3 regions of the Pectobacterium actinidiae genome follow, and region 1 is predicted to be linked to each of the others. Evidence: predicted binding sites of a transcription regulator. Region 1 holds the regulator's gene; each other region holds the start of a gene.
The links. The regulator PurR, encoded in region 1, represses purine synthesis genes. The targets are predictions, from matches to a motif close to CANGCAAACGTTTGCNTG.

Region 1 (3,472 bases):
AACATTCGGCGGAAGCGGGCAGGGTAGCGTGGGGAAAGCTGCGGCCAGCCTTGCTGAAAACGTGCATGCCATGCCATTAATGTGCGATCGTAATCGGTGCCGAAATTGTGCCAATCCTCCATCACCATGTAAGGCTCACTCGCCTGCGCAATGTGCCGTATGGAGGGAATACAGCCGTTGGGGAAAATGTATTTATGAGTCCAGGGATCGAGGTATGGGTCGGTCTTATTGGCTCCGATGGTATGTAAGAGAAACAGCCCATTAGGCTTTAGATTACGCCGCACGATGCGAAAGTAATTGTCATAGTTGCGTGGCCCGACGTGTTCAAACATGCCAACTGACACGATACGATCAAATTGCCGATTGAGATCGCGATAATCCTGTCGTTCAATGGTGACGTCCAGATTCTGACAGCGCTGCTGTGCCAGCATTTGCTGCTCCTTTGAAATCGTGATGCCGTAAACTGATACGCCATAGTGCCGGGCTGCAAACTCCGCAAGCCCGCCCCAACCGCAGCCGATATCCAGCAGCGTCATCCCTGATGTTAACTGGAGTTTTTCGCAAATCATGGCGAGTTTGTCTTCCTGCGCCTGTTCCAGCGTTTGTGCCTGTTTCCAGTAAGCGCAGGAGTACTGCATGTAGGGATCCAGCATCAGGGTAAACAGGTCATTACCTAAATCGTAATGCGCTTTACCGACAATCTGAGCGCGTCGACGGGACTGCAAATTCGTGATACGGGAGAGGGCGACTCGCGTAAGATCGTGCAATCGGCGGGGGAGTTTCGCTTCCAGATCCGCACGCAGGACGCGATGGGAGAACATATCCAGCTGTTCACATTCCCACCATCCATCCATGTAGCTTTCTCCCAACCCCAACGATCCTTCTTGCAGAACGCGCTTAAAAAAACCGGGGTTGATCACCTGGATATCAAAAGGACGGGTACCGTTGATGGTGATATCCGCGCTAGCCAACATGTCCTGTACGATGTGGAACCAGGGGGCGGTCTCCTCATCCCATTCTTCTGTATAAGGTGAACTCATCGTGTCTCCTTAACTTTTCTTAGATAAAAGTATCGTAAACAGACCTGGAAAACACTTATCGCAGCCGGGGTATCGGCTGTCACCAGAGAAAATGAAACACGGTATTATACCCGTCATACTTCAAGCCGCATGTACGTCGGCTACGTCCGTTACTCGGCTCATTCATGAGCCTCGCCCTAAAGGGCCAACGCTTTGACGTTGTGCAAAACGCTAGCGTGTTGTCATGCAACTCGATTATTTAGGGTATAGAATTAGAACGGCTTCAGCCAGCCTACAAGAAAGCTGGCTGAAGCAGAGAGGGAAAGCTGGCAGGGATAAGAAAATCGTCTGTATAGAATGGCTGCGGTTAGCGGCGATAGTCGAGGTAAGGGCCATCTGCCACTGAACGACGTTCAATCAGCGTCGGGTGTACTTCAATGACGTGCGCATCTTCCCGTTTACTGGTTATGCGATCCAAGAGCATAGAGAACGCGGACTGGCCCAGACGCTCCTTTGGCTGGTGGATGGTGGTCAGCGCAGGTGTAAAGAAGCGTGCGTGGCGCACGTTGTCATAACCGATCACCGAAATATCCTGCGGTACGCGCAGACCCAGTTCGTCAGCCGCACAGATAGCACCCATCGCCATAATATCGCCGCCGCAGAATACGGCGGTTGGCCGCTGTTTCTGTGCGAGAATCTGATGCATGGCTTTATAGCCGGACTCCGGTTCAAAATCGCCCCGAACCACCCATTCGTCGCGCACGGAAATGTCGGCTTCCTTCAGTGCTTTTAAAAAACCGAGGTAGCGTCCGCTGCCGGTATTGCGTTCTTGAGTGCCGGGGATGGCACCGATATCACGATGGCCGCGTTCGATCAGGTAGCGACCTGCCATATAACCACCTTCAAAGGCGTTATCGATAATCGTATCGGTAAAATCGCTGTGCATTTGTCCCCAGTCCATAACGACCATCGGAATGCTGCGATAATCTTCCAACATCGACAATAGTTCTGGTGGGTACTCGGCGCACATCACCAACAGGCCGTCGACACGTTTTTGCGCCAGCATGGAAAGGTAGGCGCGCTGCTTGCCGATGTCGTTATGCGAATTACACAGCACCAGCGTGTAGCCTTTGGCATAGCAGCTGTTTTCAACGGCTTCAATGATCTCGGCGAAATAGGGGGCTTCGCTGGAGGTGGCCAGCAAGCCGATAGATTTAGTGTGATTAACTTTGAGGCTGCGGGCGACGGCGCTGGGTGAATAGTGCAATTCTTTGATTGCTGCCCTGACGGCTGCCTTAGTCTCTTCGGCGACGAAACGTGTTTTATTGATCACGTGCGATACGGTTGTGGTAGAAACGCCAGCACGCTTTGCCACATCTTTAATCGTTGCCATCTAAAAATGACTCCTGAACTTACCTGTTATAGACGTAAGTATATTGTTAATCGTTTGCCTACGTTTAATGTTCTTCTTCTAAGCTAAAAAACAGGATTTCAGAAGGAGAATGCCGAATGTTATACCGAAGGGATCTGGGTTGACGTTTTTCGACTGATACGCAGCGCTTTCATAAACAGCGGATTGTGTCCGATTTATCATGAAAGTGGAAGGGCTAATTTATACTATTAGTGATGCATTCGTCCGAGATTTTTCGCTAGAATTATGAAAGAATCGTAATAACCCTATTATTTGTGGCTTTAACTACCTAAACGCGCTCGGCTGTGCAGGGTTGTGTCTTTTCAGATGAAGCTTTCAGATAAAATTTGTTCGTTAATAAGGAGTCATTTATGGATACAGATCTGAAGATGTCTTTGCTGACAACTATTGGTTCGTTGGCGGTGATCATCGTGTTTAGTTTTACAGCGGTGCTGAACTAACCAAACGACTGGTTAGATATTCAGACACGTTGATGATGCCATAAACGTGTCTGAATCGCTTTTATACCCGCCATACTTCAAGTTGCATGTGCGTTGGCGTTGTTCAAAACGTTAACGTTTTGTCCTGAAACTCGAATTATTTAGGGTATACAAGAGATATAATCTGTTCTTAACGAATGGTTTGCGGTGTCACTACACGACGCGCGCCAACGTAGTGCTCCTGCCAATAATCTTCACTCAACTTGCTGATACGAATATCTGAGCCTGTACGCGGCGACTGAATGAATTTCCCTTCCCCCAGATAAACTCCGACGTGATCGGCCGCGCCACGATTATTGATGCGGAAAAAGACCAAATCGCCACTTTCCAGCTCGCTCTTTTTAATCGGAGCGGCGTCGCGCAGGTGATACATTTCGTTTGCGGTGCGTGGAATTTGGATTTTAACGACATCTTTGTAGGCGTAATAAACCAGTCCGCTACAGTCGAACCCAGTAAAGGGAGATGAACCGCCCCAGTGGTAAGGCTTGCCTATCTGGCTCATCAACTTATTCATTGCCGTTGTTTTGGCATGCTGATAGCGC
Region 2 (3,472 bases), 2.0 Mb from region 1:
GGCATGCCCGGTACCATCCAATAGATGAAATAGCCGATGCCCACCACGGTAATCAGCACCAGCACCAGTGCCAGACCAATAATTTCCCGACCATGTTTCAGGAACTCACGCGTAGGCGTTTTCCAGCCATCGGCAAACAGCAGCGGCGGGATGAAAAGCACCATAAACAGCTCGGGATTGAAATCAACGTGTAAACCGAACTGGGGCCAGGCAAGGATGGCACCAAGCGCGATTTGCATTAAAGGCAGAGGGATTTGAAAAGGTAAAATGCGCGTAACTACCCCAGATAAGGATACCACCAGGGTCAAAATAAGAATCGTAAAAAATATTTCCATGCTTTCCTTAGACGTACTCCTAAATCAAAAAATTCTGCCTGTTAGCGAGCAAACTGCCCTTCCATATTTAACGCATTTAGCTCGGTATGAAAATGGATTTTTGGCCGAAATCGAAATTAATAACAAGATTGATTATCACACAAGTAACATCAACCCAACGCCAATAAAAAGGCACATAAAATCGCGTTTGGCGTGGGAAATGGTAAGGAAGGGAAAGAGGAAGAAAAGACGAGGAGTAACAGACCTTCTGGACAACGCCAGAAGGTCTGTAGGAAGGGATTACAGCGCCCAGCCGCCAGCGTAGAACACCACGAGTGCGACAGCGATAATCACAGTGCCGATGTTCAACTTACGCCATTCGCCGGCACAGATGCGGCCTAATACCAGCGCGCCAAAGCCCAGCATGATACCGGTCACGATGTTACAGGTCAGCACGATGAATACGGCGCACACCAGACCAGACATGGCATCCACGAAGTCATCAAAGTTCAGTTTGGAGACGTTGCCCAGCATCAGTAGGCCAACGTACATCAGCGCAGGTGCGGTAGCATAGCCAGGCACCAAATACGCTAACGGAGACACAAACAGCAGCAGCAGGAACAGGACACCGACAACGGTTGCCGTTAAGCCCGTTTTACCACCGGCTGCCGTACCCGCTGCGGATTCGATGTAAACCGCCGCCGGAGATGTCCCGACCAGACTGGAGAAAATGCTGCTCACGGAGTCTGCGGTCAGGGCTTTACCGCCGTTGATGATTTGTCCGTCTTTATCCAACAGGTTTGCCTGTCCGGCAACGGCACGGATCGTACCGGTGGCATCAAACACGGCCGTCATCACCAGCGCCAGTACGCTCGGCAGAACCATCGGCTGCAATGCGCCCATGATGTCCAGACTGAAGATCAGCGACGACCCGTCAGCCGACGTCAGGCTCGGTAAGGCAAAGAAACCGGAATATTTTACATTCGGATCAAAAATCAACCCCAGAATAGAGATAACGATGATCACCAGAAGAATACCGCCCGGTACGCGACGCTTCTCTAAACCGATAGTCGCCGCCAGCCCCAGCAAAGACATAATCACGGGGAAAGAGGTGAAATCACCCAGCGCAACCGGCAGGCCGTCAATCGGGTTTTTTACCACCAGACCCACACCGTTGGCGGCAATAATCAGCAGGAAAAGACCAATACCAATACCTGTACCGTGCGCGACGCCGAGAGGCAGGTTGCGCAAGATCCAGGAGCGGATGCCCGTGACGGAAATGATGGTAAACAGCACGCCCATCAGGAAGATTGCGCCCAGCGCCACAGGAATGCTGATTTGTTGCCCCAGCACCAGACTGAATGCGGTAAATGCTGTCAGAGAAATCGCACAACCAATTGCCATTGGCAGATTGGCCCACAATCCCATCAGCAGCGAGCCCAGCCCGGCAACCAGACAGGTTGCAACGAACACAGCCGCTGGCGGGAAACCCGCCTTGCCCAACATGCTAGGAACCACAATGACCGAGTAAACCATGGCCAGAAACGTTGTCAGACCGGCTAACACTTCCTGACGCACGTTACTGCCGCGCTGTGTAATTTTGAAAAAAGCATCAAGCGTGCCCTGTGGGCCTGCCTGACGGGTGGTGTTTGACATGGTGGTATCCCCTGAAATGCCATTATTATTTAAGATCAATTTGATCGGTTCCCACGGCCTTACTCCGCGAGTACACCAGCATTACTGGTGCACCATGAACCCTATGGCTCCGCACGCAAACGATTAACTCGCTGACTGCAAAACCGGAAAACGTTGCCGTATTAAAACGGGCTGTACTAAAAAACTGGATAAACACTGCCAGACAATGTGAAGCGCACGATTATCCCGCTTCACCTGCGCTTATTTCAACTGCTAATCAAGACAATTTACCTATCTCACGGCAAGGAAGCACTCGGCCAGTACAGGTAATGCTCAAACAGACAACTCGCTGAAAACGCGCCAGTATGAAGAAAAAGCAGAAAAGGTTTTTAGACAGAAATCAAAACAGCGGTTTAGTCCTTACAAACTGATCGTTCATTTTTTTGTGATTAGCATCACAAAAAAGTTGACCACCCATATCAGTACGAGTATTCTTAAAAACGTGAACAGCATCACAGAAAACAAATCAACTAACAACGAGGAAATGACTATGAAACTGCTGAACAAAATCATCGCTATGTTTGAAAACATCAACATCAACTTTGGTACTTTCAACCACTAATTATTTAAGAATCGTGGGGATAAAAAAGATGCGCGTTGTCCGCAAAATCAATCAAATATTAAAAGCGTTGGGCAAAACCTATCGCGGTGTTAACCCCCACGCTATCTTCCGTTAATCGTACTCAGTACGTTAACCACCTAAAATGGCTGCCATCCGGCGGCCATTTTTGTTTCTGGTATACGCTATGCGTCATCACGCGACATACGGGTGATGCTGGCGCCAGTGCTCCGCAATATCCTGACGACGACAAATCCATACGCGATCGTGCTGCTGAATGTAATCAAGAAAACGCTGTAACGCACGGAAACGCCCAGGCCTCCCGAGTAAGCGGCAGTGCATGCCGATCGATAACATTTTGGGTGCCGTTTCCCCTTCTTCATAGAGCACATCGAAACTGTCTTTCAGATAACTAAAAAACTGTTCACCGCTGTTAAACCCCTGCGGTGAGGCAAAACGCATGTCGTTCGCATCAAGGGTATACGGCACGATGAGATGTGGGTGCACATCGCCATTACTTTTTTTCACTGGCATCCAAAACGGAAGATCGTCGCCATAATAGTCGCTGTCATACCAGAAATTGCCTTGTTCGACGACCAACTGACGAGTATGCGGACTATCCCGACCGGTATACCAGCCCAGTGGAGACTTACCGAATAGTGCTGTAAGCACATCGATCGCTTTATCCATGTGTTCACGTTCTGTGTCGATATCCACGTTTTGATAATGAATCCAACGCCAGCCGTGGCTCACCACATCATAGTCCGCCGATTTTATCGCCTCGACAATCGCCGGATTACGTGCCAGCGCCATCGCAACACCAAATACCGTCAGCGGCAAACCGCGCCGCTGGAACTCCTGATGGATACGCCAAAATCCTGCGCGAGAACCATATTCATACAGT
Region 3 (3,472 bases), 670 kb from region 1:
TGATCCCGTTCGGATTAAACCCGCGAATCTGTGCTTCCGTGACATCCCATGCCCACAGTTCACAGTAAACGCCCAGCTCACGCACGCGACGTGCCACCAATTGCGTGTACTGCGAGCCGAAATCCAGAATAAGAATGCGGTGTTGATGAATGTTTTGAGTCATGAGGAGCATGTTCCAAAAAGCAAAAGACAAAAGCGAAAAGTAAACCCAGCTAACCGCTCAGCCTTACGCAAAGGCAGAGCGGCGCAAAATAGTACAGGGTTTATAGCGTTAAATCACCTTATGAACCCATACGGTAGTTCGGTGACTCTTTAGTGATGGTAACGTCGTGAACGTGGCTTTCCTGAATGCCTGCGCCGCTGATACGTACAAACTCAGCCTGCGTGCGCAGTGCGTCGATAGTAGCGCAACCGGTCAGACCCATGCAGGAGCGCAAGCCGCCCATTTGCTGATGAACGATCTCTTTCAGACGGCCTTTATAAGCTACGCGGCCTTCGATACCTTCCGGCACCAGTTTGTCGGCAGCGTTATCGGTCTGGAAGTAACGGTCTGATGAACCTTTGGACATCGCGCCCAGTGAGCCCATGCCGCGATAGGATTTGAATGAACGCCCTTGGTACAGTTCGATTTCGCCCGGGGATTCTTCCGTACCCGCCAGCATAGAACCGACCATGACACAGGCTGCGCCTGCCGCGATGGCTTTAGCGATGTCGCCGGAGAAGCGGATACCGCCATCGGCGATGACCGGAATCCCCGTGCCTTCCAGCGCTTCAACCGCATCGGAAATCGCCGTAATTTGCGGTACACCCACGCCAGTCACGATACGGGTGGTACAGATAGAGCCAGGGCCGATACCCACTTTCACCGCGCTAACGCCCGCTTCAACCAGCGCTTTCGCGCCTGCGCCCGTCGCGACGTTGCCGCCGATAATTTCGAGGTTCGGGTATTTCGCGCGCGTTTCACGAATACGCTGTAATACACCTTCGGAATGGCCGTGTGAGGAGTCGATCAGCAGTACGTCAACGCCCGCGGCAACTAACGCATCAACGCGCTCTTCGTTACCCGCACCCGCACCAACCGCTGCGCCAACGCGCAGGCGGCCGTGCTCGTCTTTACAGGCGTTCGGTTTACGTTCTGCTTTCTGGAAATCTTTTACCGTGATCATGCCGATCAGGTGGAATTTGTCGTCAACGACCAGCGCTTTCTCGACGCGTTTTTCGTGCATTTTTTGCAGCACGACATCACGCGCTTCGCCTTCTTTAACGGTGACCAGACGCTCTTTCGGCGTCATGAACGCGCTAACCGGTTTTTCCAAATCGGTCACAAAACGCACGTCACGACCAGTGATGATACCGACCAGTTCGTTGTCTTTTGCCACGACAGGGTAGCCAGCGAAGCCATTGCGCTCGGTCAGCTCTTTCATTTCACGCAGCGTGGTTTCTGGCGTCACGGTCTGTGGATCAACCACCACGCCGCTTTCGTGTTTTTTCACGCGGCTAACTTCTTCAGCCTGACGATCAATGGACATATTTTTGTGAATAAAGCCCAGACCGCCTTCCTGCGCCAGCGCAATAGCCAGGCCAGATTCGGTAACGGTATCCATCGCTGCGGACAGCATAGGAATATTCAGGCGAATGTTTTTCGTCAACTGCGTGGACAGATCGGCAGTGTTTGGCAGAACGGTAGAATGAGCGGGAACCAGGAGGACGTCATCAAACGTCAGTGCTTCTTTAGCGATACGTAGCATGGGCAATATCTCACCAAGGTGGATGTAAGAATAGATAAAATATTGCCGTGGCATTATACAGAGCGTAATCGGTTGCCTCCAGCATTATTTTACTAAAATGCTTGATTACCTGTTTCAGGTAGGTAGTATCGATCAATTAAGTGACTGTTTTAAAATTTGATCTGGCTCACAATGTCTCAATTTCCCTCCTCTGCAATTTTTACCGTTAGCCGCCTGAATCAGACGGTTAGACAACTGTTGGAAATGGAAATGGGCCAGATTTGGCTCTCCGGCGAAATCTCCAACCTTTCTCAGCCCTCATCCGGCCATTGGTATTTCACGCTGAAAGACGAACGTGCACAGGTGCGCTGCGCGATGTTTCGTACCAGCAACCGTAGAGTGACGTTCCGCCCGCAAAACGGTCAGCAGGTGCTGATTCGGGCGAGCATTACGCTGTATGAACCCCGTGGCGACTATCAGCTACTGGCGGAAAGCATGCAGCCCGCAGGTGATGGCCTGCTACAGCAGCAGTTTGAACAGCTCAAGCAACGTCTCGCCGCCGAAGGGCTGTTCGACCAGCAGTTTAAGCAAGTGCTTCCCTCTCCTGCCAAACAGGTCGGTGTGATTACATCAGCCAGCGGTGCCGCCCTACACGATATCTTGCAGGTGTTACAGCGCCGCGATCCATCACTGCCGGTGATCGTGTATCCCACATCAGTGCAAGGCGCAGAAGCACCGTTACAAATTGTCCGCGCCATCGAGTTGGCTAACCAGCGGGATGAGTGTGATGTGTTAATCGTCGGGCGCGGCGGCGGTTCGCTGGAAGATCTCTGGAGTTTTAATGACGAACGGGTCGCCCGCGCGATTTTCGCCAGCCGCATTCCTATCGTCAGCGCTGTGGGTCATGAAACCGATGTCACCATCGCCGATTTCGTCGGTGACCTGCGTGCGCCCACGCCATCCGCCGCTGCCGAGTTAGTGAGTCGTAACCAACTGGAGCTGTTACGCCAAATACAGTCCCAGCGTCAGCGGCTGGAAATGGCGATGGATTACTACCTTGCCCAGCGCAACCGGGAATTCACCCGCCTGCACCACCGCTTGCAACAGCAGCATCCACAGCTGCGGCTGGCACGTCAGCAGGCCCAGTTGGTCAAATTACGCCAACGGCTGGATGATGCCATGCAGCAACAGCTTCGGCAGATATCACGCCGGAGTGAACGCTTACAACAGCGTCTGATGCAACAGCAGCCGCAAACCCGTATTCATCGTGCCCAGCAGCGTTTGCAACAGCTTAGCTATCAGATGCAAAGTGCGGTGGAACGTCAGTTGAATCAGAGCAAGCAGAAGCTAGGCATCGCCTGTTCGCGACTGGAAGGCGTTAGCCCGCTCGCAACGCTGGCGCGCGGCTATAATGTCACCACCGCACCAGACGGCAAGGTGCTGAAAAACGTCGCACAAATCACACCCGGTGAGACACTGAAAACCCGTTTGCAGGACGGCTGGGTAGAAAGTCAGGTCACGACGCTGATGACGAATTCAAATTCCGCGAAAAAGCGGCAAAAAACCGCATCTAAGACGCCAAAATAACGCGAACAGCATAAAACACGCGAATGGGGATTTATCCTAAAAACAACGGCGGTCCCCCATTCTTACCTCTGACATCTGAACTATACTCATTTCCAGTTCACTAATTCATATTCACCGCTTTCATCGCACGGGTTCCGAACCCTGCGCGGTGACGCGGA

Region 2: a site for PurR is predicted at 2,083-2,100, ahead of KKH3_RS02415 (NCS2 family permease). Genes of this name have one in related genera too.
Region 3: a site for PurR is predicted at 1,810-1,827, ahead of guaB (IMP dehydrogenase). Genes of this name have one in related genera too.

Annotation. Positions count from the first base shown of each region.
Region 1 is NZ_JRMH01000001.1:2,577,231-2,580,702, reverse strand. It holds gene cfa (cyclopropane fatty acyl phospholipid synthase) at 1-1,040, opposite strand, end outside; gene purR (HTH-type transcriptional repressor PurR) at 1,387-2,412, opposite strand; gene cydH (cytochrome bd-I oxidase subunit CydH) at 2,802-2,891, shown strand; gene KKH3_RS10925 (C40 family peptidase) at 3,061-3,472, opposite strand, start outside.
Region 2 is NZ_JRMH01000001.1:565,869-569,340, reverse strand. It holds gene KKH3_RS02420 (Na+/H+ antiporter) at 1-335, opposite strand, end outside; gene KKH3_RS02415 (NCS2 family permease) at 615-1,970, opposite strand; gene puuE (allantoinase PuuE) at 2,764-3,472, opposite strand, start outside.
Region 3 is NZ_JRMH01000001.1:3,245,827-3,249,298, forward strand. It holds gene guaA (glutamine-hydrolyzing GMP synthase) at 1-163, opposite strand, end outside; gene guaB (IMP dehydrogenase) at 282-1,748, opposite strand; gene xseA (exodeoxyribonuclease VII large subunit) at 1,920-3,314, shown strand.